DNA from 2 places in the Streptomyces sp. NPDC088097 genome. Region 2 is predicted to be linked to the other one. Evidence: riboswitches for the same ligand, from Rfam matches in the RefSeq annotation. Region 2 holds a riboswitch; the other holds the start of a gene.

Region 1 (14,810 bases), on a different contig from region 2:
CCCGCCAGTGGTAGCGCATCGCGAGCAGCCGCAGCACGAAGGTCGTGACGATGGCGAGGCCCGTCGTGACGGCGTTGAGCTGCTCCAACCCGATGGAGACCGCCACCATCGTCGCCCCGACGAGGGCCGGCACGGCGTACATCTCACGGTCGCGCAGCAGCGACGGCACCTCGTTGACGAGCATGTCGCGCAGGACGCCGCCGCCGACGGCGGTCGCCACGCCCAGGGCGGCGGAGGCGGTCAGCCCGAGGCCGTACTCGTACGCCTTGGTCGTGCCCGTCACGCAGAACAGCGCGAGGCCGGCGGCGTCGAAGACGTTGATGGCCCGGTTGATGCGCTGGACCTCGGGGTGCAGGAAGAAGACCAGGAGCGAGGCGACCAGCGGGGTGACGAAGAAGCTCAGCTCGCCGAAGGCGGCCGGCGGGACGGCTCCGATGCACAGGTCGCGCAGCAGCCCGCCGCCGAGGGCGGTGACGAGGGCGAGCACGGCGATGCCGAAGACGTCGAAGTTCTTGCGGACCGCGAGCAGGGCGCCCGCGGTGGCGAAGACGAAGATGCCCGCGAGGTCCAGGGCGTGCTGGACACCAGGCGGGAAGAGATCGTGGGGCACCACGCCATTGTCACCTGGCGCCCCGCCCGCACCGCACCCGCCCGCACCGCACCCGCCGCACGCGGCCCGCACCGCACCGCCGCACGCGCCCGGACAAGGCGGCGGCGGGGGCCCGTCCGCTACTCCGGGACCCCGCCGCCACAACGTGTCCGCGGGTCGCCCCGCGGAGACCGGTCTACTCCGGCAGCGCCTCCACCGCGTCGGCCGCGCCCGGCAGGGCCGGGTCGCCCGGGGCCTGGTCGGGGGCGTTCTCCGGGTGGTGGCAGGCCACCTGGTGGCCCGTCTTGAGGGCGACCAGCGGCGGGTCGACCTTCTTGCACATCTCCGTGGCCTTCCAGCACCGGGTGTGGAACCGGCAGCCGCTCGGCGGGGAGATCGGCGAGGGAACGTCGCCCTTGAGCAGGATGCGCCCGCTCTTGGCCCCGCGCCGACGGGGGTCCGGCACCGGCACGGCCGACATGAGAGCCGTCGTGTACGGGTGCATCGGGGCCTCGTAGAGCGACTTGCGGTCGGCCAGCTCCACGATCTTGCCGAGGTACATCACCGCGATCCGGTCCGAGACGTGCCGGATGACGGAGAGGTCGTGCGCGATGATCACGTACGTCAGGCCCAGCTCCTCCTGGAGGTCGTCCAGCAGGTTCACCACCTGCGCCTGGATCGACACGTCCAGCGCCGAGACCGGCTCGTCGGCGACGACGAGCTTGGGGTTCAGCGCGAGGGCGCGGGCGATGCCGATGCGCTGGCGCTGGCCGCCGGAGAACTCGTGCGGGTAGCGGTTGTAGTGCTCCGGGCTCAGACCGACCAGCGACAGCAGCCGCTGGACCTCCGCCTTGATCCCGCCCGCCGGTTCGACCTTCTGGAGCTTGAAGGGCGCGCCGACGATCGTGCCGACCGTGTGCCTCGGGTTCAGCGAGCCGTACGGGTCCTGGAAGATCATCTGGATGTCACGGCGCAGCGGCCGCATCCCGGCGACGCTCAGGTGCGTGATGTCCTTGCCCTCGAACTCGACTGTTCCGCCGGTCGGTTCGAGCAGCCGCGTGATCAGCCGGCCCATGGTGGACTTCCCGCAGCCGGACTCGCCGACGATGCCGAGCGTCTCGCCCGGGTACACCTCGAAGTCGATGCCGTCGACGGCCTTGACGGCGCCCGCCTGGCGGCGCAGCAGCCCCTTGGTGATCGGGAAGTGCTTGGTCAGGCCGGTGACCTTGAGCAGGGGCTCGGGAGAGTCCGAGGCCTGCCGGGGAAGGGTGACCGTCTCGGTCTTCTTGATGTCGGTCACAGCCTCGGCGCAATCTCTTCGGTCCAGATCCGGGTCCGCTCCTCCTGTGACATGTGACAGGCGGACCAGTGACGGCTTTCGTCCTCCGTGAGTTCCGGTCGCACCGTACGGGTCACGTTGTCCTTGGGGACGTCGGCGTACGGGCAGCGGGGGTTGAAGGCGCACCCGTCGGGGATGTTGATCAGGCTCGGCGGCGATCCCTTGACCGGGATGAGGCGCTCGGTCTGGTCGCGGTCGATGCGGGGCATCGAGCCCAGCAGGCCCCAGGTGTAGGGGTGGCGGGGTTCGTAGAAGACCTTCTCGGCGGTGCCGCGCTCGACGCAGCGGCCGCCGTACATCACGAGCAGGTCGTCGGCCATCTCCGCGACCACGCCGAGGTCGTGCGTGATCATGATGACGGCGGAGCCGAACTCCTGCTGGAGGTCGCGGATCAGGTCGAGGATCTGGGCCTGGACGGTGACGTCCAGGGCCGTCGTCGGCTCGTCGGCGATGAGCAGCTCGGGGTTGTTGACCAGGGCCATCGCGATCATGGCGCGCTGGCGCATGCCGCCCGAGAACTCGTGCGGGTAGCTGTCGAAGCGCTTGTGCGGCTCGGGGATGCCCACGCGGTCCAGGAGCTCGACGGCGCGCTTGCGGGCGGCCTTCTTGTCGGCCTTGTTGTGGACCCGGTAGGCCTCGGCGATCTGTTGGCCCACGGTGAAGTAGGGGTGCATCGCGGACAGCGGGTCCTGGAAGATCATCGCGATCTCCCGGCCGCGGAGCCTGCGCACCTCGTCCTCGCTCGCGGAGAGCAGCTCGGTGCCGTTCAGCCAGATCTCGCCGGAGATCTGCGCCCGCCGGCGACCGTACTGGCCGACGCGGTGCAGTCCCATGATGCCGAGGGAGGTGACCGACTTGCCGGAGCCGGACTCGCCGACGATGCCGAGGGTCTTGCCCTTCTCCAGCGTGAAGGTCAGCCCGTCGACCGACTTGACCAGTCCGTCCTCGGTCGGGAAGTGCACCTTGAGGTCGCGGACCTCCAGGAACGCCGTGGGAGGGACGGTCGCCTCGACGGGTTCGTTGAGGGCTCCGGTCCCGGTCGAATGGGTCATGACAGCCTCACTCGGGGGTCGATCACCGCGTACATGAGGTCAACGATGAGGTTCGCCGCGACGACGAAGAAGGCGGAGATCAGGGTGATGCCCAAGATGACCGGCAGGTCGTGGTCGCTGATGGCCCGGACGGCGCTGTAGCCCAGGCCGTGCAACGAGAAGGTGGACTCGGTGAGCACCGCGCCGCCCATGAGGGCACCGAGGTCGAGGCCGAGGACGGTCAGGATCGGTGTCAGCGTGGAGCGCATGGCGTGCTTGCCGATGACCACGGATTCGGTGAGGCCCTTGGCGCGGGCGGTGCGGATGTAGTCCTCGTTGAGGACCTCCAGCATCGTCGCGCGGGTGAGTCGCGCGTACATCGCCGCGTAGAGGAAGGCGAGCGAGACCCAGGGCAGGATCATTCCGTTGAACCACTTGCCGGGGTCGTCGGCGAAGGTGGCCTCTGGTCGCCCGAACCAGCCGAGCTGGTCGGAGAAGAAGGCGATGAAGAGCATGCCCGTGAAGTAGATGGGCAGCGAGACGCCGGCGAGGGCCACGCCCATGACCGAACGGTCCAGCGGGGTACCGCGCTTGAGGGCGGATATGACACCGGTGGCGACGCCTCCGATGACCCAGAGCACCACGGCACCGGCCGCGAGCGACAGGGTGACCGGCAGCCAGTCGACGAGCAGCGGCCAGACCTCCTGCTCGGTCTTGAAGGAGTAGCCGAAGCAGGGCGCGGCGCATTGCGTGACGTCGGAGCCGTTGGCGTACGTGCGACCCGCCACCAGCCCGACGACGAACTTGCCGAACTGGACGAGGATCGGGTCGTCGAGACCCATCTTCTGCCGGATGCCCTCGATCGCGGCGGGGTCGGACTGCTTGCCGACGAAGTACAGGGCCGGATCCGTCCCGATCAACTTCGGGAAGAGGAAGAAGATTCCGAAGGTCACCAGCGTGATGACCAACAGCATGACGATGACGGCGAAGAACCGTCGGATGAGATATGCAAGCACTGCGCTCGGCCTGACTGCGGCCCGGGGGCGCCCCCTTCTGGAGAGCGCCCCCAAGCCGCAACCGCGGCCATCACCTGCCCTTCGTGCCTAGCGGGTGTGGCACTGGAACACTGGAAAGTGGAACTGAACCGGTTGTGACTTACTGCTACTTGGTGACACCGAGGGACGCGTAGTCGTACCGGCCGTTGTAGGCGTCGGAGGTGTACGCGTTCGTCAGCCGGCTGCTGCGCCAGGTGATCGTCTTGTCGTAGACGAAGGGCAGGTAGACGGCGGCCTCGGAGACCTTCTGGTTCATCTGCTTGTAGATGTCGCCGGCCTTGGCCGGGTCCGTCTCCGCGATGGCCTGGTCGAACAGGGTGTTGATCGCCGGGTCGTTCAGCTCGGAGAAGTTGTTGTTGCCGCTCTGCAGGATGAAGCGACCGTCGGTCAGCGGCTGCGAGAAGCCCTGGCCGGTCGGGAAGTCGGCGCCCCAGCCCATGATGATGATGCCGTAGCCCTTCTCCTTGACGACCTTCGGCGAACCGATGATGCCGGAGGTCTGGGCGCCGTCGAACTGGTCGACGTCGGCCTCGATGCCGACCTGCTTCAGGGCGTTCTGCAGGGAGACGGCCGTGGCGACCTCGACCGGCTTGTTGTTGCGGACGGCGATCGTGGTCTTGAAGCCACTCTCCTTGCCGCAGGCCTTGAGGGCGGCCTTGGCCTTCTCGACGTTCGGCTTGCCGTCGTTGGTCAGCAGGCCGTACGGGTCGTACTTGGCGTCGGAGCCCTTGATGCCCAGCGGGAGCATGTTGGGGGCGATGTCGCCACCGGCCTGCGGGCCGCCGCGGGCGGTCTGCAGGGACTTGTGGTCGGCCGCGTAGATGACGGCCTTGCGGCACTCGATGTTGTCGAACGGAGCGACGGTCTGCGGGAAGACGGCGTACCGGATGAAGCCGGTCTGGCCGTTGTCCAGGTTGTCCTTGTGCTCCTTCAACGCGGTGGCGCGGGCCGCCTGGCCGATGCCCGTCGCGTTGATGTCGATGTCGAACTCGCCGTTCATCAGGCGCTTGTCCATGTCGTCCGCGTTCGCCATGAACGTGACCGAGATGGAGTCCGGGAGCGCCTTGCGGATGGTGTCCGACTCGGGCTTGTAGTTCGTGTTGCGCGAGAGCTTCATGCTCTTGTTGGGCTCGTACGAGTCGATCTTGTACGGGCCGTTGGAGAAGGGCTTCAGGCCGTACTTGGCCGCCGTGTCCTTCTCCTGCTTGACCGGGCTGGCGGCCGGCATGGCGAGCATCTGCTCGAAGTCGCCGTTGGGCTTGGGCAGCTTGAAGATGACGGTCTTCGCGTCCGGGGTCTCGATCGCCTTGAGGCCGAGCTTGTCCGGGGCGGTGTCCTTGTACGGACCCGGGTACTCGGTCTTCGGGTCGAGGACCTGCATCAGGTAGACCGGGCCGCCGGAGATGACGTCCTGGGCCCAGGTGCGCTCGATGCCGTACTTCACGTCCTGGGCGGTGACGGGGGTGCCGTCCTCCCAGGTCACGTTGTCCTTGAGGGTGTACTTGTACGTCGTGCCACCGTCGCTGATCTCGGCCTTGGCGGTCGCGAGGTCGGGGACGAGCTCGGTGCTCTGCTCACCGGGGGCCGCCTTGAAGCTGACCAGCTGGCGGGCGTAGTAGCGGGAGAAGTCCCACATGAAGCCGTAGTAGCCGCGCTGCGGGTCCCACGAGTCGGCTTCCTGGGTACCGACGAACTTGAGTTCGCCGCCCTTCTTGTCGGACGCGTTGGCGATCTTGCCTATGCCGGCGTTGAAGCCGGCGGCCGCCGCGTCCTTCCCGTCCTTCGTGTCGTCGCTTCCGCCACAGGCGGTCGCGGTCAACATGAACGCGAGCACGACGGCCGTGCCGGCGGCAAGCCTGCGCTTCGACGTGCGATGGGTAGTCACGATGCTCGCAACCCTCCGTTGTAGTTCCGGTGTCACATGCGGCTGAAAGCCGGTTCCTGGTTTGCCCTGCGGTTGCTAGCGCGAGCCCTTCGGGTCGAGGGCGTCACGGACGCCGTCGCCGAAGAGGTTGAAGGCCAGCACGGTGATGAAGATCGCTACGCCGGGGAAGATCATGAAGAGCGGATCGTCCTCGTAGGTCCGCACGGCCGTGGAGAGGGTCTCTCCCCAGGACGGCGTGGGCGGCTTGACGCCGACTCCGAGGAAGCTGAGGGCGGCCTCGGTCAGCACGTTGGTGGGGATCATCAGCGTCGAGTAGACGGTGATGGGCGCCACCAGGTTCGGGAGCAGTTCGCGGAAGAGGATGTACATGCGGCCGGCGCCGAGGCTCCGCGCGGCCTCCACGTACTCGCGCTCGCGCAGCGACAGGGTCTGTCCCCGCACGATGCGGCCGATGTACGGCCAGCCGAAGAAGCCGATGACGAGCACCAGTACGGCGATGCGCAGGCCCGATCCCTCGAAGCCCCACAGCTTGCCGGGGACGACGGAGATCAACGCGATGATGAACAGCAGCTGGGGGAAGGCCAGGAGCAGGTCCATGACGCGGCTGATGGCCGCGTCGACCCAGCCTCCGAAGTAGCCGGCGACGATGCCGAAGAAGGTGCCCATCGAGACCGCGACGAAGGCGGAGAGGAAGGCCACCAGCAGGGAGATGCGGGCCCCGTAGACGATGCGACTGAAGACGTCGCGGCCGTTGACCGGCTCGACGCCCAACAGGAAGTCGCCGCTCATGCCGCCCCAGTTGCCGGCCGGGAGGCCGAGCAGCGGGTCGAGCAGGTCCTCGTGCAGCTCCTCCGGCGGGTGTCCGAAGGCCTTGACGATCAACGGCGCGAAGAGCGCGACCAGGATCAGCAGGAGCACGATGACACCGCCGGCCAGGGCGACCTTGTCGCGCTTGAGGCGCGTCCAGGCGATCTTCCAGGGCGAGCGGCCCTCGATCGCCTTCAGCGGAGTTCCGGGGGCGGCCACGGCCGCGGGCTCGGCCGCGCCGGTGTCGTGCAGTGGTGCCGTCATCGTGGTGGGGACCCCTCTCGGCCGACGGTGGCCGGCCCATGCCCGCCGCTGTGGCGGCTTGGTTCAATCGGCGTCGCTGATGGTGCGATTGGCGCGAAATGCGGCTGAAGTGCATGTGAAGAGCCGGTGATAGCGGGATTGACCGGCCTTCGGTGGGGGGAGTCTTCAACGGCCTCTCGATCGCCCGCCAGACCTGCCGGCGATGTGATGCGCAACCGTGATCTGCGGCGACACCTTCCGCTATGCGAACCGGACGTTCTGTTCAGCGGTGAAAGACCGACCCTTCCGTGCGGAACGGACATCACGCCCAAGTGCCGCTTCGGGCTGGCTTCTTGGGTGGATTCGGCGGAAATGCCGAAGGCCGCACCGATGGGTTCGGTGCGGCCTTCGAGAAGGATGTCTCAATATGCGGATGCGGGGACGGGTGCTCGGTACCCGTCAGTAGGCCGCGGCCTGGCCCTCGCGGTCGTAGAAGGGGCGGGTCCGCGCGCGCAGCCACATCGCCACCGGGTCGTGCTCGTCCGCCAGCGCGACCGTGCACACCGGAACCCCCTCGGGCACCGCTCCGACGGACTGGCGCATCATCTCCCGTACGGACTCCAGCGCGGGCGCGGAGGCGTCGTAGAGGTCGAGCCCGACGGCTAGGTACGCCGAGCCGAGCGCGGGCTGCACCCAGGCGCGGCGCAACGAGCGCACCGCGGGGGTGCGGTGGGCGTGCTGGGTCAGCAGTCCGTAGAACTGCGGGAGCTCCAGGGCGGGCTCGGACAGCCGCAGCGGCCCGGCCGGCATCCGGTCCAGGCCGGTCGCGATCCGGCGCAGGTCGGCCCAGGGCACGCCGAGGCCGCCGCCCCGGCCGTGGGGGTTGACCCACAGGCCCCAGCGGTCGGGGTAGAGGGCGCGGGCGATGTCCCGCCCGGTGACCACCTCGTAGCCCCGGTTCCAGCCGCTGGCGCCCAGCTCCTGCGGGGAGGTCACGCAGGGCGCGTAACCGAGGCCCTCGACCTCCATGCCGCCGTACCGGGCGTCCGCGGAGCCCGCCTGCCCCTGCCAGAGCAGCATCCACAGCCGGCCCTCGGCCAGCGCGCGCAGGAATGACTCGTAGCCCTCATAGCGCCCGGGAGTCACCTGGCGCAGCATGTGCTCGACCTGCCCGGCCGCAGCCGTGCCTGACGCACTCACCCGGTACCCCTCTTCGTCCGCCCGTCGTCCACACGTACCAACCAGCTTAAGCGGCCCTACGGAAGGTAGAAGGGGCGTACGCGCTCACGAATCCAGTCCGTGACCGGGTCCTCGGCCGCGTCCAGGAGGATCAACTGCACGGGCCAGGGCGCCGGTACGCGCGCCAGGGCGCGCCCGAGGCCCTCCAGCGGGGCGGCCCGCGTCTCGGGGTCCCATCCCACCAGTCGGACACCGACGTACAGCTGGGGCTCCCCGCCCTCGACGCTGGCGAGGCAGCGGTGCGCGGCGGCGACCACCCCGAGGGCGCGGAACTCCTCGGCGGCGGCGGCCAGGAAGTCGACGGGGTCGTCCTGCCAGTCGGGCTCGTAGAGCCGCACGCGCCCACCGGTGGTCGGCCCGTCGAGCGGGCTGCGTCCGGCGCGGCACAGCTCCGCGACGGCCTCGGGCGGCAGCGGGACCCCGACGGCCCCCTCCGGGTTCACCGCGATGCCGAGCTGCGGGGGCAGGCCCCGGGCGAACTCGACGGCGGGGGCGACGGCGAAGTCCATGGCGGGGCCCGCGCAGAAGCGCAGCTGGGCCTCGGAGCTGTAGACCGGGACGTAGGCCGCCCCGCCGATCAGCATCGTGGGCAGGTCCAGGCTCGCCCGGTCCGGGCCGCCGCCCTGGGGCAGCGGTATCCAGAGCCGGCCGCGGCCGAGGGCCTCCAGGATCCGGGGGCCGGCGTCCGGCTGCCCGAGGGCCGCCCCGAGCACCTGCTCCAACTCGTTCTCCGGCCAGCCGTTGCCCTGCATGTGCCCTGCCCCCTGCGCCTGTGTGCCCGTGGTGTGTCCGGTGTGTCCGTGGCGCGCCCCCGTTCGGGGCCCCGCCGGGTGGCTCCCCCACCGGGACGTCGCTGCCGAGGTTATCGGCCCGTCGCGCCCGTTCCGGTCAGGGGTGGAAGGTGATGGCGCTCACGCCCGCGGCCGAGGCCCGGTCCAGGAGCACCACCGAGGCGCAGCCGGCCGGGGGCCTGCCCTCCTCGGCCTCGCCCAGGAGGCGCCGGACCGCGCTCCGGTGGCGGCCGAAGGCGTACGCCGACACCCGCCGGCCCCGCGCCGCCTGCCCGGCCAACGCCTCCTCGGGGGTGGTGTCGAGCAACAGCAGGTGCAGGGAGGCCCCCCGGCGGCGCGCGACGGCGGCGAGCAGGGAGCGCACCCAGACCTGGGTGCCGCAGTCGTGGACCACCAGGGACGAGCCGGAGCGGAGCCTGTTCCACAGGCCCCGGTAGTGGGCGGCGCGGACCAGCGGCCGGTACACGGCGTAGGGCAGGAGGCGGGGCATCCGGCGCTCCCAGCGCTCGCGGGTGTCCTGGGAGTCGATGCCGCCGTCCTCGGCGGCCCGCTTGATGAGGGTGCTCTTGCCGCCGCCGGGCAGGCCGGAGACGACCACGATGTCCCCGGCCGTGAAGCCGAGGCCGCGCGGCTCCCGGCCGGCCGCGCCGCGCAGGTCGCGCACGACGCCGGCCGCGCGGGCCGCCGCCGGGTGGTCGGCGCCCCGACCGCGTTGGTTCGGCACCCCCGTGACGGGTTCCGCCGCGCCCCCGGCCCCGCTCCCCGCGCCGGTGTCGGTACCCGTGGTGGCCAGTACTCCGAATCTCCGCACCGTGTTCATCTCCCCCCGAATCGGGCCGCGAGGGCCCCGTGCCCGCTGAATGTAAAGAGACGGTAATCCGGCGGCCGCGGTTCCGGTCGGTCCTTTTCGCCGGACGCCTCCCGCGGTCCCTCCCGCTCCTCCCCCGCTCCTGCCGCGCCCCTTGCCCCCGCCCGTTCTTCCGAGGCCGGCCGCCCGCTCCCGCGCGACCCGTGCAATGATGTGCGCCATCTGGACACCAACTGCATACCGGCCGCTTGAATCCGCGCGGGAGAGTCCCGGCAGGCCGCGAGGCCGTGCCCGGGCGCCGAAGGAGCAAGTACCTCCCTTGAATCTCTCAGGCCCCGTACCGCGTGGATGAGGCAGATCTGAAAAGCGAGCCGTGACGCGTCCGTCCCCGACGGTCGCCGCCGCGCGCTCCACCCAAGGTGCAAGTCAGGGTCTCCCGTCCTCGATACGGGAACTCTCGGCGAACCTCTCAGGTTCCGATGACAGATGGGGAGGACCTTCCTCGTCATGTCATGCCCTGGGACCCGGGAGCCACACCCATGAGCACTGCCCCCCGTCTGACCGCGCTCGACGCGCTGCACCGCTCGCTCGGTGCGACCATGACCGACTTCGCGGGCTGGGACATGCCGCTGCGCTACGCCAGTGAGCGCGACGAGCACAACGCCGTTCGCACCCGGGCCGGTCTCTTCGACCTGTCCCACATGGGCGAGATCACCCTGACCGGCCCCGAGGCCGTCAAGGCCCTGGACCACGCGCTGGTCGGCAACATCTCGACCGTCGGCGTGGGCCGCGCCCGCTACACGCACATCTGCGTGGAGGACGGCGGGATCCTGGACGACCTGATCGTCTACCGCCTCGGCGAGACCGAGTTCATGGTCGTCGCGAACGCCTCCAACGCCCAGGTGGTGCTGGACGCCCTGACCGAGCGCGCCGCCGGCTTCGACACCGTGGTCCGCGACGACCGCGACGCCTACGCCCTCCTCGCCGTCCAGGGCCCGGAGTCCCCCGGCATCCTGGCCTCCCTCACCGACGCCGACCTGGACGGCCTCAAGTACTACGCGGGCCTGCCGGGCACCGTCGCGGGCGTGCCCGCGCTGATCGCCCGGACCGGGTACACGGGCGAGGACGGCTTCGAGCTGTTCGTCGCCCCCGAGCACGCCGTGGAGCTGTGGCAGGCCCTGATGAAGGCGGGCGAGGGCGTGGGCCTGGTGCCGGCGGGCCTGTCCTGCCGCGACACCCTGCGCCTGGAGGCGGGCATGCCGCTGTACGGGCACGAGCTGAGCCTCGGACTGACCCCCTTCGACGCCGGCCTGGGCCGGGTCGTGAAGTTCGAGAAGGAGGGCGACTTCGTCGGCCGCGCCGCCCTGGAGGCCGCCGCCGAGAAGGCCGCCTCGAAGGCCCCGCGCAAGCTGGTCGGTCTGATCGCCGAGGGCCGCCGCGTCCCGCGCGCCGGCTTCCCCGTGGTGGTCGACGGACAGGTCGTCGGCGAGGTCACCTCCGGGGCCCCCTCCCCGACGCTGGGCAAGCCGATCGCCATGGCGTACGTCGACGCGGAGCACGCCGCGCCCGGCACCTCCGGCGTCGGCGTCGACATTCGCGGTACGCATGAGCCGTACGAGGTCGTGGCCCTGCCGTTCTACAAGCGGCAGAAGTAGTTCCGCCGCACGACCACACCCCGGTGCGGCCGTGCCCCCGGGCGCCCGCGCCCGTCTCAGTACGCGAGACCACTGTTCGTATCCACTCCCCCGCATCCAGGAGAATCAGGCCATGAGCAACCCCCAGCAGCTGCGTTACACCAAGGAGCACGAGTGGCTGTCGGACGTCGAGGACGGCGTCGCGACGATCGGCATCACGGAGTTCGCGGCCAACGCGCTCGGTGACGTCGTCTACGCCCAGCTCCCCGATGTCGGCGACACCGTCACCGAGGGCGAGACCTGTGGTGAGCTGGAGTCGACCAAGTCGGTCAGCGACCTGTACTCCCCCGTCTCCGGCGAGGTCGTCGCGGCCAACCAGGACGTCGTGGAGGACCCGTCCCTGGTGAACTCGGCGCCCTTCGAGGGCGGCTGGCTGTTCAAGGTGCGCATCTCGGACGAGCCGAAGGACGTGCTCTCCGCCGAGGAGTACGCCGCGCTCACCCACTCCGACAACTGACACCCCAGGGGAACCCGATGTCCGCACTGAACACGCCTCTCCACGAGCTCGACCCCGACGTCGCGGCCGCCGTCGACGCCGAGCTCGTGCGCCAGCAGTCCACCCTGGAAATGATCGCGTCGGAGAACTTCGCTCCGGTCGCCGTCATGGAGGCCCAGGGTTCGGTCCTGACCAACAAGTACGCCGAGGGCTACCCCGGCCGCCGCTACTACGGCGGTTGCGAGCACGTCGACGTGGTCGAGCAGATCGCGATCGACCGCGTCAAGGCGCTGTTCGGCGCCGAGGCCGCGAACGTCCAGCCGCACTCCGGTGCGCAGGCCAACGCCGCCGCGATGTTCGCGCTGCTCAAGCCGGGCGACACGATCATGGGTCTGAGCCTGGCCCACGGCGGTCACCTGACCCACGGCATGAAGATCAACTTCTCCGGCAAGCTCTACAACGTGGTTCCGTACCACGTCGACGAGAGCGGCCAGGTGGACATGGCCGAGGTCGAGCGCCTCGCCAAGGAGTCCAAGCCGCAGCTGATCGTCGCGGGCTGGTCCGCCTACCCGCGCCAGCTGGACTTCGCCGCCTTCCGCCGCATCGCGGACGAGGTCGGCGCGTACCTGATGGTCGACATGGCGCACTTCGCCGGTCTGGTGGCCGCGGGTCTGCACCCGAACCCGGTGCCCCACGCCCACGTGGTCACCACCACCACGCACAAGACCCTCGGCGGTCCGCGCGGCGGCGTCATCCTGTCCACGCAGGAGCTGGCCAAGAAGATCAACTCCGCGGTCTTCCCCGGTCAGCAGGGCGGCCCGCTGGAGCACGTGATCGCGGCCAAGGCCGTCTCCTTCAAGGTCGCGGCCTCGCCCGAGTTCAAGGAGCGCCAGGAGCGCACCCTGGAGGGCGCGAAGCTCCTCGCCGAGCGCCTGGTCCAGCCGGACGTCACCGAGGTGGGCGTCTCCGTCCTGTCCGGCGGCACCGACGTGCACCTGGTCCTGGTCGACCTGCGCAACTCCGAGCTGGACGGTCAGCAGGCCGAGGACCGGCTCCACGGGATCGGAATCACGGTCAACCGCAACGCCATCCCGAACGACCCCCGCCCGCCGATGGTCACCTCGGGCCTGCGCATCGGTACGCCGGCGCTCGCCACCCGCGGTTTCGGCGCCGAGGAGTTCACGGAGGTGGCGGAGATCATCGCCGCCGCGCTGAAGCCGTCCTTCGACGCCGACGACCTCAAGGCCCGGGTCTCCGCCCTGGCCGCGAAGTTCCCGCTGTACCCGTCGCTGTAACCCCACCGACGGGAGGGCCCGGCCGTGTTTTCCACAGGGCCGGGCCCTTTTCATGACCTATGTCCCTGGCGGATGCCCCCCATCGCCCCTGAATCCACCAAAAATCGGCAAATAGGCTTGACGTAAAGGCATCCTCTTCAGGACGGACACCCCCATGGACATGAGTGCGGCGAACAGGAAGGGACTCAGTCTCTTCGCGCTGATCATGATCGGAATCGGTTCGATCTTCGGATCGGGCTGGCTCTTCGGCGCGGGCACCGCCGCCCAGGTCGCCGGCCCCGCGGCGCTCGTCGCCTGGGTCATCGGCGCCGTGTTCATCGGCATGATCGCCATGTCCTACGCCGAGGTGGGCTCCGCGTACCCGATCCCCGGCGGCATGGCCCGCTACGGCGCCATCTCGCACGGCCCGGTGCTCGGCTTCATCACCGGCTGGGCGGTGTGGATCGCGGTCGCCTCGCTGATCCCGATCGAGTCCATCGCCGCGACCCAGTACATGTCCTCCTGGAGCTTCGCCTGGGCCAAGGACCTGGTGGACGCCCAGTCCCACCAGCTCACCACCTTCGGGATGTTCGTCGCGCTCGGGCTGACCTTCCTGCTGTGGCTGTCCTGCTACTGGTCGATCCAACTGCTCGCGAAGATCAACGCGGCCCTGACCCTGGTCAAGTTCGCCATCCCGGTCCTCGCCGTGGTCGCGCTGATCGCCTCCGGCTTCCACACCGAGAACTTCACGTCCCACGGCGGCTTCGCCCCCAACGGCTGGACCGCCGTCCTGACCGCCGTCACCACCTCCGGCGTGGTCTTCGCCTTCAACGGCTTCCAGGCCGTCGTGAACCTCGGCGGCGCCGCCAAGAACCCGGGCCGGGCCATCCCGATCGCCCTGGTCGGCGCGCTCTCCCTGGGCCTGGTCATCTACCTGGCCCTCCAGACGGCCTTCATCGGCTCCGTACCGCCCGAGCACCTGGCGCAGGCCGGCGGCTGGTCGGGCGTGAACTTCAACAGCCCCTTCGCCGAGCTGGCCAAGCTGCTGGTGATCCACTGGGTCGTGGTGATGCTCCAGTTCGGCGCCTTCATCTCCCCGGCCGGCTCCAACATCGCCAACGTGGCGTCCGCCGCCTACATGGTGCAGAACCTCTCCGAGACCGGCTTCTTCCCCGAGCGGCTCAAGCGGACCCACCCGGTCTACGGCACCGCCCGCCCGGCGATGTGGCTGAACCTCGGCTTCTCCGTGGTGCTGCTGGTGACCGTCGGCCACAGCTGGAAGACCCTCGCGCCGATCATCTCCGCCGCGATGGTCATCTCGTACCTGATCGGCCCGATCGCGGTGGGCGTCTTCCGCCGCACCAAGCCCGACCTGCCCCGCCCCTTCCGGCTCCCCGCCGCGAAGATCCTCTGCCCGCTGACCTTCGTCTTCGCCGCCTGCGCGCTGTACTGGTCGAAGTGGCCCAACACGGGCATCGTCACCGCCCTGACCCTGCTGGCCGCCCCCGTCGCCGCGCTGGTCCTGTCCCGCAAGGGCGAGAAGGACCTCAAGCGGCAGTTCGCCCCCGCCTGGTGGATCGTCTTCTTCCTCGGGGCCCTGTCCCTGCTGTCCTGGCTCG
Region 2 (14,810 bases):
ACCGGACGCTGTTCGTCCGCCAGGGTGCGCACGAGGCCGTAGTAGAAGGCCGCGTTGGCGACGACGTCCGCGACGGTGGGGCCGGCGGGCAGCACCCGGTTCTCCACCCGCAGGTGCGGCGTGCCGTCGGCGACCCCGTAGACGGGTCGGTTCCAGCGGTAGACGGTGCCGTTGTGCAGCACCAGCTCCCGCAGGCCCGGCACCCCGCCCTCGGTGAGCACCCGCAGCGGTTCCTCCTCGTCGCAGATCGGCAGCAGGGCCGGGAAGTAGCGGACGTTCTCGGCGAACAGCTCGTACGCCGAGTTCACCCACCGCTCGCCGAACCAGGTGCGCGGCCGCACCCCCTGCGCCTGGAGTTCGGGTGGCCGGGTGTCGGTGGCCTGGGTGAACAGCGGCGGACGCGACTCCCGCCAGAGCTCGCGCCCGAACAGGAACGGCGAGTTGGCGCCGACCGCTATCTGTACGGCGGTCACGGCCTGCGCGGCGTTCCACACGTCGGCGAAGCGGGCGGGGGTGACCTGGAGGTGCAACTGCACGGAGGTGCAGGCCGCCTCGGGCACGATCGACCCCGTGCTCCAGGTGAGCCGCTCGACGCCGTCGATGTCGAGGGTGAAGTCCTCCCCGCGCATCATCAGGATCTGCTCGTTGAGCAGGGAGTAGCGGTCCACCGCCGACAGGTTGGCCAGGGCCAGGTCGGCGCGGGAGATCGTCGGCAGGATCCCGATCATCACGACGCCGGCGTCGATCTCCGCGGCCTGCCGGTGGGCGTAGTGGAGACTCGCCGTGAGTTCCTCGGCGAGCTGGTCGAATACCCGGCCGTCGAGCCGGTGGGGGAGTACGTTCACCTCCAGATTGAACATTCCGAGTTCGGTCTGGAAATCCGGGCTCGCAATCCGCTCCAGTACCTGTGCATTCACCATGCGCGGCAAACCGTCGGCACCCGCGAGGTTCAATTCGATCTCCAGCCCCATCATGTTCTTGGGGCGATCGAACCTCTTCTCCGCCAGAAGCCGCTCCAGCCCCTCCAGGCACTCGTGAAGCTTCCTCCGATACCGCTGCCGATCGGACAGGTCGAATCCGCCTGCCACGACCTTCTCCCCCATCGAAGCGTCCCTCCTCCAGTGGCCCGGCCCGGTGGGCCCGGGCCCGCGTCTCGGTCGATGATGCCCAGGCCCGGTGATCGATAACGCCGGGCGGCCGGGTCGGGCCGGGAGCGCGCGCCGGTATGGCCGGATGGGCGCGTCGGCACATTCGTCTGGCAAGTCGTCGTATGCAAATTCAGCGTCGACTTTGCCGGTTTCGGATAACCGGCGCTTTTCAGCCGAGCGCCCTTCGGGTAGCCTCCGAGGTCAGCGCGACTTGTTCGTACGCAACCGGCATGAATACCATGACAGCGGGTCCGGTAAGCGCCTTGTCGGCAATGGGCGGGACAGCTAGCCGAAACACTGCGTGAACACATGTCGTATAAACTCCGCAAACGAGGCAGAGAGTTGGCGCGCGGCCATTGCCCCAAAGCCCCCTCCTGACCCCAGAATGCGACAGCGCCGTCCGCACCTTCCCCCGCACCACAGGTCTCCCAAGCGAGAGGCGACCCACCATGCCGCTGCACGTACCCCCGGCTCCCGCGCCCGCCCTGCGCAGCGTCCTCGCGGCACTCGGTTCTCCCGCCGCCGTCAACGAGGCGCACACCCCGGCCCTGCGCGCCGTCCAGGGCCCCATGACCGCCGAACTCCCCCTGCCGGTGCACGTGCTGGACCGGTTGCACCCGTCGGGTCTCACGGCCGGTGGCCGGCCGCCCCGCACCCGGCTCACCGGGTGGAGGTTCCTGATCCGCAGCGGCGACCGCTTCGTCGCGGCGGCCGACACCCGCCTCACCCCCGACGGCTGGGCCTTCTCCCACTTCTTCGAGGGCCCCTACGTCGCCGCGACCGAACGCGCGCTGCGCCAGGCGGAGTCGCTCGGCACCGGCTACCAGCCCCGGCTGCTGTCCGTACCGGAGCTGTACATGCTGACCCTGTGGCTGCACGGCGCGATCGGGGCCGACGCCTCCGCCGGGCTGCCGGCCGCCGCGGACCTGCTCGTCCCGCTGGCGCCCGCGCCGCCCGGGATCGCCCCGTTCCGGCCCCACCCCGTGTCGGAGCTGTTGCCCGTGCTGACCCTCCGGCTGACCCCTCCCGCCCCACCGGTCCCGCCGTCCATGGCGGCGCCCGCCGCCTGAGGACCGCCGTACGCGTCCTGACCTGCGGCGGGGCGCGCCGTACGGCTCTCGCGGTCGGCTTGACCCACCTGACCCATTCGGCCTAGTCCCCTCGGGCCACCCGCGAACCACCCGAAATGACAGGGGAGTTGGCTTGAACCGCCCGCACGGGTGATGCGTCCTCAATCCATGAGGACAGCTGCCGGGAAATACCTGCGAAGCAGCCGTCGTGGGGCAAGACTGAGCCCATCCTCCCCGCGGGTGCGGGGACGACACAGGGGGACGGCCATGAATCACGCATCGAGCCGTAGCGAACAGACCACACCGCAGCGAAAGAACGCATCCATGTGCCAGCACCAGCCTGCCTGCCCGTCGTCAGAATCCGCCGATCGGGAGGCCGCCCGCCCGGTGGCCAACCACCCGGAGCAGGGCTGGAGCCTGCTGTGCAACGGCGTCCTGCTCTTCGAGGACACCGGTGAACTGCTGCCGGACGGCCAGATCATCGCCCCGCACCGCGCGCTCGCGGTGGCCTAGGTCGAAAGGGACGGCCGCCAGGCCACCGCACGGGAGACCACGTACGAGAGAGGGGCCGGCCCCGGAGCGGAAAGCTCCGGGACCGGCCCCTTCACCGTGTCGGGACGGCGCCGACGATCAGGCCGTCAGGCGATCAGTGGTCGTACTCGTCCAGCGGCGGGCAGGAGCACACGAGGTTGCGGTCGCCGAACGCACCGTCGATGCGGCGCACCGGCGGCCAGTACTTCTCGGCGGCGATCACGCCGGCCGGGAAGACGGCCTCGTCGCGGCTGTACGGGTGGTTCCACTCGCCGCCCAGCGAGGCCGCCGTGTGCGGGGCGTTGGCCAGCGGGTTGTCGCCGGCGGGCCATTCGCCGCCCGCGACCCGCTCGATCTCGCCGCGAATGGCGATCATCGCGTCGCAGAAACGGTCGATCTCGGCGAGGTCCTCGGACTCGGTCGGCTCGATCATCAGCGTGCCGGAGACCGGGAAGGACATGGTCGGGGCGTGGAAGCCGTAGTCGATCAGGCGCTTGGCGATGTCGTCCACGCTGACGCCCGTCGCCTTCGACAGCGGCCGCAGGTCGATGATGCACTCGTGGGCGACCAGGTTGCCCGGACCCGTGTAGAGCACCGGGTAGTGCGGCTCCAGGCGCTTGGCGATGTAGTTGGCGCCGAGCACCGCCACCTGGGTGGCGCGCTTGAGGCCCTCGCCGCCCATCAGGCGGACGTACGACCAGGAGATGGGGAGGATGCCCGCCGAGCCCCACGGAGCGGCCGAGATCGGCCCGACGCCCGTCTCGGGACCGGCCGAGGGCTGGAGCGGGTGGTTCGGCAGGTACGGGGCCAGGTGCGCCCGGACACCGACCGGGCCGACGCCCGGACCGCCGCCGCCGTGCGGGATGCAGAAGGTCTTGTGCAGGTTCAGGTGCGAGACGTCGCCGCCGAAGTGACCGGGCTTGGCGAGGCCGACCAGGGCGTTCAGGTTGGCGCCGTCCACGTAGACCTGGCCGCCGGCATCGTGCACCTGGGCGCAGATGTCGGCGACGTGCTCCTCGAACACGCCGTGCGTGGACGGGTAGGTGATCATCAGCACTGCGAGCTGCTCGCGGTGCTGCTCGATCTTCGCGCGCAGGTCCGCCGCGTCCACCTCGCCGTCGTCGGCGGTCTTGACGACGACGACCTTCATGCCGGCCATCACGGCACTGGCCGCGTTGGTGCCGTGCGCGGAGGACGGGATCAGACAGATGGTGCGCTGCTCGTCGCCGTTCGCGCGGTGGTAGGCGCGGACGGCGAGCAGGCCGGCCAGCTCGCCCTGGGAGCCGGCGTTCGGCTGGAGGGAGACCTTGTCGTAGCCGGTCACCTCGCAGAGACGTTCCTCCAGCTCGGTGATCAGCGTGACGTAACCCGCCGCCTGCTCGATCGGGGCGAAGGGGTGCAACTGGCCGAACTCGGGCCAGGTCACCGGCTCCATCTCGGTGGTCGCGTTGAGCTTCATGGTGCAGGAGCCCAGCGGGATCATGCCGCGGTCCAGCGCGTAGTCCTTGTCCGAGAGCTTGCGCAGGTAGCGCAGCATCGCGGTCTCGGAGCGGTGCTGGTGGAAGACCGGGTGGCTCAGGTACGCGTCCGAGCGCAGCAGGCCCTCGGGCAGGGTGTCGGGGGTGACCTCGTCCAGGGCCTCGATGTCCGCGGCGGGGCCGGTGACGCCGAAGGCGGCCCAGACGGCCTCGATGTCGGCGCGCAGGGTGGTCTCGTCGCAGGCCGCGGAGACCAGGTCCGCGTCGACCCGGAAGAGGTTGACCCCGCGCTCGCGGGCGGCGGCGACGACCTCGGCGGCCTTGCCGGGCACCCGGGCGGTGAGGGTGTCGAAGAACGAGCCGTGCACCAGCTCGACCCCGCCGGCCGTCAGGCCCGCGGCGAGGAGCGAGGCGTAGCGGTGGGTCCGGCGGGCGATCGTGCGCAGGCCGTCCGGGCCGTGGTAGACGGCGTACATGCCGGCCATCACGGCGAGCAGCACCTGGGCGGTGCAGATGTTGCTGGTGGCCTTCTCGCGGCGGATGTGCTGCTCGCGGGTCTGCAGGGCCAGGCGGTACGCCTTGTTGCCGTCCGCGTCCACGGAGACGCCGACGAGGCGACCGGGCAGCGAGCGGGCGTGCTTGGCCTGGACGGCCATGTAACCGGCGTGCGGGCCGCCGAAGCCCATCGGGACGCCGAAGCGCTGGGTGGTGCCGACCGCGATGTCCGCGCCCAGCTCGCCCGGGGACGTCAGCAGCGTCAGGGCCAGGAGGTCGGCCGAGACGGTGACGACGGCGCCGAGGTCGTGGGCCTGGTCGATGACCGGCTTGATCTCGCGCACCGCGCCGGAGGCGCCCGGGTACTGGAGGAGCACGCCGAAGACGCCGCGCTCGGCGATCTCGGCCGGGATGCCCCCGGACAGGTCGGCGACGACGACCTCGACACCGATCGGCTCGGCGCGGGTCTCGATCACGGCGATGGTCTGCGGCAGGGCGTCGGCGTCGATCAGGAAGACACCGCCCTTGACCTTGCCCACGCGCCGGGCCAGGGACATGGCCTCGGCCGCGGCGGTGCCCTCGTCGAGCAGGGAGGCGCCGGAGGTCGGCAGGCCCGTCAGGTCGGCGACGACAGTCTGGAAGTTCAGCAGCGCTTCGAGGCGGCCCTGCGAGATCTCGGGCTGATAGGGCGTGTACGCCGTGTACCAGGCCGGGTTCTCCATGACGTTGCGCAGGATGACCGGCGGGGTGAAGGTCCCGTAGTAGCCGAGGCCGATCATCGGGGACAGCACCTGGTTGCGGTCGGCGAGGAGGCGCAGCTCGGCGAGCACCTCGGCCTCGGTCCGCGCCTCGGGCAGGTTCAGCGCGGCGGCGGTCTTGATCACATCCGGCACCGCGGCGGCGGTGAGCTCGTCGAGGGAGCCGTAACCCACGTGGGCGAGCATCTTCGCCTGCGCCTCGGCGTCCGGGCCGATGTGGCGCTGCTCGAAGGGGATGCCTCGCTCCAGCTGGGAGAGCGGAATGCGGTTGGCGGTCATGACGGAGGCCTCCTGGTCGTATGACCTGCGAGGGGCACCACGGCGCGGGCACCCGGACGGCCTCCCCCTCTGTCATCTCAACCTGAGAGCTTCACCGGGCCGCACGGGGATCACCCGTGAGATCCGGCTTTCACCGTCGGTGAGGAGCGGAACCGGTACTGCGTGCCGGTACCCGCCCCTGCTTTCCAGAGTGGCCTCACCACGTGCGGTACGTATGCCTGAGAGATTCCGGGGAGGATTTGCTCCTTCGGCGCCTCCGTCGAGCTCATTCGGAGGACTCTCCCGCACAGGGTCAACAGCCGTCACCCAGCCTACCAGCGAGGATCTGGACGCTCCCTCGAGTGGCCCCCTCTCCCAAAATGCACTTTTGTAGTCATTACGGATGAGTTCTCACCACTGCGACCGTACGGAGGGACCGTGCAGACCGACATCGATCCGCGCAGCCTGATCGGCCGCAAGGCGTTCGACCGCAACGGAGCCAAGATCGGCACCGTGGACGAGGTCTACCTGGACGACGCCACGGGCGTCCCGGAGTGGGCCGCCGTCAGGACGGGCCTCTTCGGCCGGGACGCCTTCGTCCCCCTGGAGCCGAGCGAGGTGGTGGGGGAAACCCTGCGCGTGCCCTTCGACCGCTCCCTGATCAAGGACGCCCCCGACTTCGGCGTGGGCCGCCACCTCTCCCCCGAGCAGGAACTCCAGCTCTACCACCACTACGGCCTGGACGTGGCCCTGCCCGCCGACTTCCAGCACCCCCCGCCCCCTGTCCGCGTCCGCAAGCGCCACCGTTGATCACCGGGCCGTCCCGTCCGGGACCGCCGCGTCCGGCTCGCCGTCGCCCACGAGGGGCAGCGGGTCGGCGCTCTCCAGTTCCGGGTCCTCCAGCCTGAAGGTCCGCACCCGCCCCGGCGCCGCACCGGGCCGCTCGAACCGTACGGTGACCCGCCCGACCCCGCTGCCCTGTACCCACCCCGGCCCGTACACCGCGTGCCGTACGTCGCTCCCGGCCGGCCAGTGGCGCGCGGGGGCGACTTCCGGCCGTCCGGGCACGGCCCCGGCGACCGCACCGCCGGCGGCGCCGGCAACCGCTCCGGCCTCGGCACCGCCAGCCCCTGGGGCCCCGGCCGCGCCAAGGGCACCCGCGGTCGTGCTGACCCCGTCGGCCCCCGGCGCCGCACCGGGCTCGGCCGACGGCCCCGGCGGCCCCTCGGCGGGCTCGGCCCCCTCGATCGCCTCCGCCCCCTCCGCCCCGGCGGAACGCACCTGGGCGAACAGGTCCTCCTGGGTGTAGTCGGCGAGGCCGCTCACCCCGACCCCGAGCAGCCGCACACCACCGGTGGTGTCCACGCCCTCCAGGAGCCGCGCGGCGGCCTCCCGGACCACCGAGGGGTCGTCGGTCGGCCCGCGCAGGGTCTCGGAGCGGGTCAGCGTGGAGAAGTCGTAGCGGCGCACCTTGAGGACGATGGTGCGCCCGGAGTGCCCGGAGGCGCGCAACCGACCCACACACCGGTCGGCTAGCCGCCGCACCTCGTTGCGGATCCGCACCCGGTCGTGGAGGTCCACGTCGAAGGTGTCCTCGACCGACACGGACTTCGCGTCCCGCTCGGCGACCACGGGCCGGTCGTCCAGTCCGAGCGCCATTCGGTAGAGCCCGACCCCGTGCGCCCGGCCCACCATCCGCACCAGTTCGTCCTCGCCGGCCTCGGCGAGGTCCCCGACGGTGGTGATCCCGGCCCGCCGCAGGTGCTCACCCGTGGCCGGCCCCACCCCCGGCAGGGTCCGCACCGACATCGGCGCGAGCAGCTCCCGCTCGGTCCCGGGCTCGATCAGCAGCAGCCCGTCCGGCTTGGCCTCCTCGGAGGCCACCTTGGCCAGCATCTTCGATCCCGCCAGGCCCACCGAGCCGCTGAGGCCGGTGGCGGCCGTGATCTCCGCCCGCAGCCGCTCCCCCGTCGCCCGGGCGGCCACCGAGTCGAAGGCACGACCCCCGGCTTCCAGGTCCACGAAGGCCTCGTCGAGGCTGAGCGGCTCCACGAGCGGCGACAGCTCCCTCAGCAACCCCATGACGAAGTCGCTGACCTGGCGGTAGAGGGTGAAGCGGGGAATCAGGTAGGCGCCGTTCGGGCAGAGCCGACGGGCCTGGGCGGTCGGCATCGCCGAGTGCACCCCGAAGCGCCGGGCCTCGTAGGAGGCGGTGGCCACGACCCCGCGAGGCCCGAGCCCCCCGACGATCACGGCCTTGCCCCGCAGACTGGGCTTCGACGCCTGCTCCACGGAGGCGTAGAAGGCGTCCATGTCCAGGTGCAGGATGGTCGGCGCGGATCTCACAGCCCGATGCTGCCCCATGCCACTGACAACGCGGTGACGCCCGGCCCGGCGGCCGCGCGCCGCACCGCCTCAGACGGCGCGGTTGCGGCGGGCTGCCAGCTCGTCGGTCGGGTTGGGACCCACCAGGGTCTCCCCCGTGTCCACGCGCTCCCCGTGGAGCTGCGACAGCGCGTTCTCGACGTCGCGCCAGACCACGCCCACCGCGATCCCGAAGACGCCCTGACCGCCCTGGAGCAGGCTCACGACCTGGTCCGGGGAGGTGCACTCGTAGACGGTCGCGCCGTCGCTCATCAACGTCATGCGTTCCAGGTCGTGGAAGCCCCGGTCGCGGAGGTGGTGCACGGTGGTGCGGATGTTCTGCAGCGCCACCCCGGTGTCCAGGAAGCGCTTCACGATCTTGAGGACCACCACGTCGCGGAAGCTGTAGAGCCGCTGCGTGCCGGACCCGTAGGCCGGCCTCACGCTGGGCTCCACCAGTCCCGTGCGGGCCCAGTAGTCGAGCTGTCGGTAGGTGATGCCGGCCGCGGCGCACGCCGTGGGTCCCCGATAGCCGACCTGCTCGGGTGCAGGGTCCTCGTTCACCGGTCCGACCGGCGCCGGCACCGACTGACGGTGCGCGGAACCCGCCGCAGCACCGTGCAGCGGGAACGGCCCGCCGTCACTCCGTGCGGGGATGCCCCCGGTCGTACCGTCGCCCGTGATCCTCACGCCGACCCTCCGTCCTTGACCTGCCACCTTGAAGGTAGGCAGTGACCAGGGGTGCGTCAACGATCGCCACACTCGGCACGCCGAGTGATAATCACCCTGAGAGTGGTTTCCCGTACCCCATTGCGGGGAAAGGCTACTCGAATGGGCTGAAGGATCCCGGTGGATGACGCGGCCCGCGTTTCCCCCTGGCGCCGCGAAGAGCGGCCACCACGAGGGCGCCGCTCACTGCGGGCCGGTGCCGAAGTCCTCGGGCGAGATCTGGTCGAGGAACTCGCGGAACTTCTCCACCTCGTCCTCCTGCTCGTCGGGAATGGCGATCCCGGCGTCGTCCAGGACGCCGTCGCTGCCGTAGATCGGCGTACCCGTCCGCAGGGCCAGCGCTATGGCGTCGGACGGCCTCGCGCTCACCTCCACGCCGCTGGCGAAGACGAGTTCCGCGTAGAAGACGCCCTCCCGCAGATCCGTGATCCGGACCTCGGTGAGCTCCTCGCCGACCGCTTCCAGCACGTCCTTGAACAGGTCGTGCGTCAGCGGTCGGGCAGGCGCCATCCCCTGCTGGGCAAAGGCAATGGCGGTCGCCTCCCCAGGACCGATCCAGATGGGTAGGTACCGGTCGCCTCCCACTTCACGCAGGAGCACGATCGGTTGGTTGGAGGGCATTTCCACCCGGACACCCACAACGTCGAGCTCGTTCACACAGCAACCCTAGGACCTGCCCGGCAGGTTTGGGTAGTCGGGGCCCCCATGCCGACGCGGGCCCTCAGCGCAACCGGACCCCGAGAGCGGTCTGCACGAGTGCTTCGTGCAGCCTGACGGAGAGCCCCGCGAGCTCCTTGAGGGTGGCTTCGGCGAGCGCCCGCGTCTGGGGATTGCGGTGCCGTCGCAGTGACGAGACGACCTGTTCCACCAGCCCGGCCTCCCGGTCGGCGGCGGCCTTCATCGCCCTCAGGTGACGCGGCTCCAGGCCGAACCGGCCCAGATCGGCGATCAGCCGGGCCACGGTGACCGTCTCGGCGTCGAATCCCCCGCCCGGCGTCTCGGAGATGAGCCCGTACGACTCCCACTCCACGAGCTGCACCTCGTCCACCTCGGCGGCGGCGATCAGCTCGGCCCGCCCGACCCGGGCCACGGTGGGCCGCTCCCGGCCCACCTCGCCGTAGAGGGCGACCGGACTCGTGGGGTCGACGGACTCCCCGTGCGCGGCGGGGGCAGGGATCCGGATCTGCTCACCGCGCTCAAGGGCGTCCAGCTGCTCACGGATGACCTTGAGCGGCAGGTAGTGGTCGCGCTGCAAGCGCAGGATGCGGCCGAGCCGTTCCACGTCCCGGGTGCTGAACTTGCGGTACCCGGAAGGAGTGCGCGTGGGCTCGACGAGCCCCTCCGCCTCCAGGAAGCGGATCTTCGAGATCGTGACCTCGGGGAACTCTTCGCGCAGCGTGGTCAGCACCGTGCCGATGCTCACCAGCCGCCCGACCGGTCCGGCGGTGCCGCTCTTCGGGGCACCGCCGGTCGGGGAACGCAGCATGGGACCTTCCCTTGAAGGGTCAGATGCCCCGCAGGCTCGCGTAGAAGACCAGCCGGTACTTGCCGATCTGCACCTCGTCGCCGTTGTGCAGCACGACGGACTCGATCGGCTCACGGTTCACGTACGTGCCGTTGAGGCTGCCCACGTCGGCGACGGTGAAGCCACCGTCCTGGCCCCGGCGGAAGTCGACATGGCGCCGGGAGACGGTGACGTCGTCCAGGAAGATGTCGCTCTGCGGGTGCCGGCCCGCCGTGGTCAGTTCGCCGTCCAGCAGGAAGCGACTGCCCGAGTTGGGTCCGCGCCGCACGATCAGCAGGGCGGAACCGGGCGGCAGTGCCTCCACCGCGGCCTGGGCCTCGGGGGACAGCGAGGACGACACGTGCTGTCCGGACACCTCGGCCTCGTAGGCCTCCAGGCCCGAGATCGAGATGGTGGACGTGGTCTCCGAGGCACGCTCCGGCGTCAGACCCGGCCGCAGCGGCGCGCCGCAGTTGGAGCAGAAGCGACTGGCCGCATCGCTGCGGTGCCCGCACCTGCTGCAAATCTGCTCGGCCGACATGGACGGCTCCTCGCGCCGCGGCTGCCCCGCGGAGGCATTGGTGGCATACGGATCGGGGGCAAACCCTCCACCCGTACTTGAGGTTGATGGTTCACCGAAACCTATGCGGCCGGAACCGGCAGGGTCAACACTCGACGCGCCCTGCGCGCCCGAAATGTCACCCTGGCCGCCCACCTCGTCACGGAAGAGCGGCCGGTCGCCCTGCCCCTCCACGTCACCGTGGCCCGCGCGATGGCGCGCCGTACCGCTGTCCTCGCGGTTCTTCTTGCCGAACAACTTCTCAAACAACTTCACGGGCGATTCCCCTTGACCGAAACAGACCCGCCCGTGGGGCAGGACGAACTCTGCATGCACACACCTGCCGACCCGGACATTCTGACAACGTCCGTAACCACCAGACAGTTTCCACCACGCACCGCGACTTCTGTGCGTCGACCCCCCGCAGGCGCCAGCCCGCGTGAGCCCGTCGACCTTCCGCCCCGCCTCACGGCGATGACGACCGAGCGTAGTCAGGCTGCTTCGCAGCCCGCAAGGCATCCACGACGATCTTCGCCGACCGTGTGACGGCGACCGTGGCCTGCTCCTTCTCCAGCGTCTGCACCACACCACCGGGGATGTTGAGCGCCGGTTCCAGATCCTGCGGCTTGCCGATCACCCTGAACTCGTACGGTGGTGTGATCTTCTTACCGTCGATCCCCACACCGCCGTCCTCGTCCGAGAAGTACGAGCCCGCCACGACGCGCACGCCGTTGATCTGGATCGCCTCGGCCCCGGCGGCCCGCAGCTCCTGGAGCGTGTCCAGCATCTGGTCGGACCGTACCTGACCCTTGGGGTCGGTGATCTTCAACGTGATCCCCGGCCCCTGAGCAGCCACCGTACCGGCCAGGATGCCCAGTTGGCGCTCCTTCTCCAGCGTCTGCCTCCGGGCGTCCTCCGCCTGGTTGGAGCTGCTCTGAAGCTCCTTGCGCTGGTCCTCCAGCTTCTGCTTCTCGTCCTCCAGCCGCTTGGTCCGCCCGTCCAGTTCGTCGAGGATCCGTACGAGGTCCTCCTGGCGGGCGCCGCGCAGCGGAGCGCTGGCGTCGTTGTTGGACCGTACCTGGATGGCCAGGCCCAGGCCCAACACGAACAGCAACAGCGCGACGATCAGTTGGGCCCGGCTCACGCGCGGGGGCCACAGGCCCGCCGCCAGCCGCTGCCGGCCCGTCTCCTCGGTCACCGGGGGCTCCACCGGCGGGGCGTCCGACCGCTCGGCCTTCTCGTCGCGCGCGTCGTGCCCGTCATGCCCGTCGCGCTCACCGTGCTCGGAGTTCATCGGCCTCACGCCCGGAAGACGTGCCGGCGGATGGCCGCGGCGTTGGAGAAGATCCGGATGCCGAGGACGACGACCACGCCCGTGGACAGCTGGGCACCGACGCCGAGCTTGTCCCCGAGGAAGACGATCAGCGCGGCCACGACCACGTTGGACAGGAACGACACCACGAAGACCTTGTCGACGAAGATCCCGTCCAGCATCGCCCGCAACCCGCCGAACACCGCGTCGAGCGCGGCCACCACGGCGATCGGCAGATAAGGCTCGACCACGGCCGGCACTTCGGGCCTGACCAGCAGCCCGACCACCACTCCGGCCACGAGGCCCAGTACCGCGATCACGATGCACCCTTCTTCGCTTCTGCTGCTGTGGCTGTACGTACGGTCAGGCTCGACGCCGCGGGCACCTTGACCTCGTCCAGGGCGGACAGGGTGTACCGGATCCCGTAGCTCTCCTGGAGCACGTGCAGGTACTGGCCGTCCACGGAGTCCTGGAACGTGGTGCCCAACCGTTTCTTGTCGCCCACCGCGAGGACCTCGTAGGGCGGCACCAGCGGTTTGTTGTCCACCAGTATCGCGTCACCGGCGGCCCTGATCGCCGACAGCTCCGTCAGGCGCTGTCCGTTGATCGAGACGGCCTCGGCTCCGGCCTGCCACAACCCGTTGACGACGCGCTGCATGTCCCGGTCGCGCACGCGCCCGGTGTTCGAGAAACCGGCGCTCTCGCGCGGCCCTCCGCCGCCGCCCGAGGAGGCCCCCTTGGCGTCGTCCACCGTGAGCCTCACACCGGGGCCGTGCACCTCGGTCGCGCCGGCCAGCAGGGCGACGAGGCGTCCCTGGTCACCGCCGTGCTGCTTGAGCGCCTCGTTCTGCCGGTCCTCGACCTCGGTCCGCAGCCGCTCGATGTCCTTCTCCAGGGTGTCCGCGCGGCCGTCGGCCCGCTCCACCCGGTCGATCAGTTCCTGGCGCTCCTTGGCCAGCACCGGGGCCGCTATCCGCGCCTGCGCCGCACCCAGGGTGACGACCATGGCCGCGATCACGAGGCCGGCGGCGAGCCCCAGCTTGGCCCTGAGCGACCTCGGCAGTCCCGCCGTGCCGTCCGCCGCACGCCGGGCCGACGCCTCCGCATAACCCTCGTCGAGACTGTGGTCCATCACGTGCGTCAGCAGCGACATGGACGCGTCGGGGCGCGGGGGCGGTGTGGCCGAACTCCGGTTGTGGGGAGGCTGCGACATGCCGCACATCGTCGCACGAGGGCGCCGCCCCCACCGAATGCGACCGTCCGGCGGGCCGGCCGGGGTGACTCCCCGTACCCGGCCCACCGGACGTCCCTCCTACGGGGCTCCCGCGCCCGTCAGCTCTGTCCTCCGCCGTCGACCACTTCGGCCCACTCGTCGAGCAGGGCCTGCGCGGAGGCGTCGTCGGGGCCTTCGGCCCACAGGTGGGTGACCGCCTCCGCCGTGTCCGGCAGCACCAGGGCCCACCGGCCGTCCGCCTCGACCACGCGCACCCCGTCGGTGGTGTCGACCTGCCGGTCGCCCGCCGCCTCCACGACCCGACGCATGACCAGGCCCTTCGTGGCCCACGGGGTCGGCACGTCCCGCTTGATGACGTGGGCCCGCGGGATGCGGGCGTCGATCTGGCTCAGGGTGAGCTGGGTCCGGGCGACGAGCCCGATGAGCTGGACGAAGGCCGCCGACCCGTCGAAGACGCTGCTGAACTCCGGGACGATGAATCCGCCCCGGCCGTCCCCGCCGAAGATCGTGGTCTCCTCGCGGCCCACTCGCGTCAGGTCGTCCGGCGAGGTCGTCGTCCACTCCACCTGCGTGCCGTGGTACGCCGCCACCTGCTCGGCGACCCGGGTGGTGGTCACCGGCAGGGCCACCTTGCCGCTGCGCTTCTCCGCGGCCACCAGGTCGAGGAGTACGAGCAGCGCCCGGTCGTCCTCGATGATCCGGCCGCGCTCGTCCACCAGCGAGATCCGCTCGCCCACGGGGTCGAAGCGGACCCCGAAGGCCGCCCTCGCCGAGGCGACGATCTCCCCGAGGCGCACCAGCCCGGCCCGCCGGGACTCCCTGGTCTCGGTGGGCCTGGATTCGTCGAGCCCGGGATTGATCGTCAGCGCGTCCACGCCGAGCCTGCCGAGCAGGCTGGGCAGGACCAGTCCGGCGCTGCCGTTGGAGGCGTCCACGACCACCTTGAGCCCGGCGTCGGCGATCCCTGTGGTGTCCACCCGCCTGAGCAGCGAGCCCGTGTACGAGTCGAACACGCTCGACGGGAACTGCAGGTCACCGATCTCTCCGGGGAACGCGCGCCGGTACTCCTGGCGCGCGTAGACCCGGTCGAGCTTGCGCTGCTGGGCCTGGGAGAGGTCCGCTCCGCGCTCGTCGAGGAACATGATGTCCACGGAGTCCGGCACCCCGGGCGAGGTCCTGATCATGATGCCGCCCGCGGCGCCCCTGGCGGTCTGCTGGCGGGCGACCGGCAGCGGTACGTTCTCCAGGTCGCGCACGTCGATCGCGCTGGCCTGGAGGGCCGAGATCACGGCCCGCTTCAGGGCGCGCGCTCCGCGGGAGTGGTCACGGGCGGTGGTGACGATCGCGCCCTTCTTGAGCGTCGTCGCGTA

What was found. A riboswitch is a leader RNA that binds a small molecule or an ion and turns the genes downstream of it on or off. The one in region 2 is predicted to bind glycine.
Region 1: linked by a shared signal. The riboswitch ahead of gcvT (glycine cleavage system aminomethyltransferase GcvT) and the one ahead of gcvP (aminomethyl-transferring glycine dehydrogenase) in region 2 are both predicted to bind glycine.

The regions. Positions count from the first base shown of each region.
Region 1 covers NZ_JBIUTJ010000001.1:67,399-82,208, forward strand. Annotated here, with positions in the region: gene ACIOD1_RS00285 (trimeric intracellular cation channel family protein) at 1-610, opposite strand, end outside; gene ACIOD1_RS00290 (dipeptide ABC transporter ATP-binding protein) at 786-1,889, opposite strand; gene ACIOD1_RS00295 (ABC transporter ATP-binding protein) at 1,886-2,980, opposite strand; gene ACIOD1_RS00300 (ABC transporter permease) at 2,977-3,975, opposite strand; gene ACIOD1_RS00305 (ABC transporter substrate-binding protein) at 4,121-5,899, opposite strand; gene ACIOD1_RS00310 (ABC transporter permease) at 5,975-6,970, opposite strand; gene ACIOD1_RS00315 (enhanced serine sensitivity protein SseB C-terminal domain-containing protein) at 7,409-8,149, opposite strand; gene ACIOD1_RS00320 (enhanced serine sensitivity protein SseB) at 8,206-8,940, opposite strand; gene ACIOD1_RS00325 (AAA family ATPase) at 9,077-9,799, opposite strand; glycine riboswitch at 10,037-10,140, shown strand; gene gcvT (glycine cleavage system aminomethyltransferase GcvT) at 10,327-11,442, shown strand; gene gcvH (glycine cleavage system protein GcvH) at 11,555-11,938, shown strand; gene glyA (serine hydroxymethyltransferase) at 11,956-13,212, shown strand; gene ACIOD1_RS00345 (APC family permease) at 13,367-14,810, shown strand, end outside.
Region 2 covers NZ_JBIUTJ010000023.1:57,934-72,743, forward strand. Annotated here, with positions in the region: gene ACIOD1_RS34110 (glutamate-cysteine ligase family protein) at 1-1,103, opposite strand, end outside; gene ACIOD1_RS34115 (hypothetical protein) at 1,598-2,218, shown strand; gene ACIOD1_RS34120 (DUF5999 family protein) at 2,543-2,731, shown strand; gene gcvP (aminomethyl-transferring glycine dehydrogenase) at 2,865-5,759, opposite strand; glycine riboswitch at 5,956-6,054, opposite strand; gene ACIOD1_RS34130 (PRC-barrel domain-containing protein) at 6,177-6,548, shown strand; gene ACIOD1_RS34135 (DNA polymerase IV) at 6,549-8,084, opposite strand; gene ACIOD1_RS34140 (MerR family transcriptional regulator) at 8,154-8,792, opposite strand; gene ACIOD1_RS34145 (bifunctional nuclease family protein) at 9,015-9,488, opposite strand; gene ACIOD1_RS34150 (MerR family transcriptional regulator) at 9,553-10,317, opposite strand; gene ACIOD1_RS34155 (FHA domain-containing protein) at 10,337-11,278, opposite strand; gene ACIOD1_RS34160 (DUF881 domain-containing protein) at 11,361-12,188, opposite strand; gene ACIOD1_RS34165 (small basic family protein) at 12,194-12,526, opposite strand; gene ACIOD1_RS34170 (DUF881 domain-containing protein) at 12,523-13,428, opposite strand; gene ACIOD1_RS34175 (mannose-1-phosphate guanyltransferase) at 13,539-14,810, opposite strand, start outside.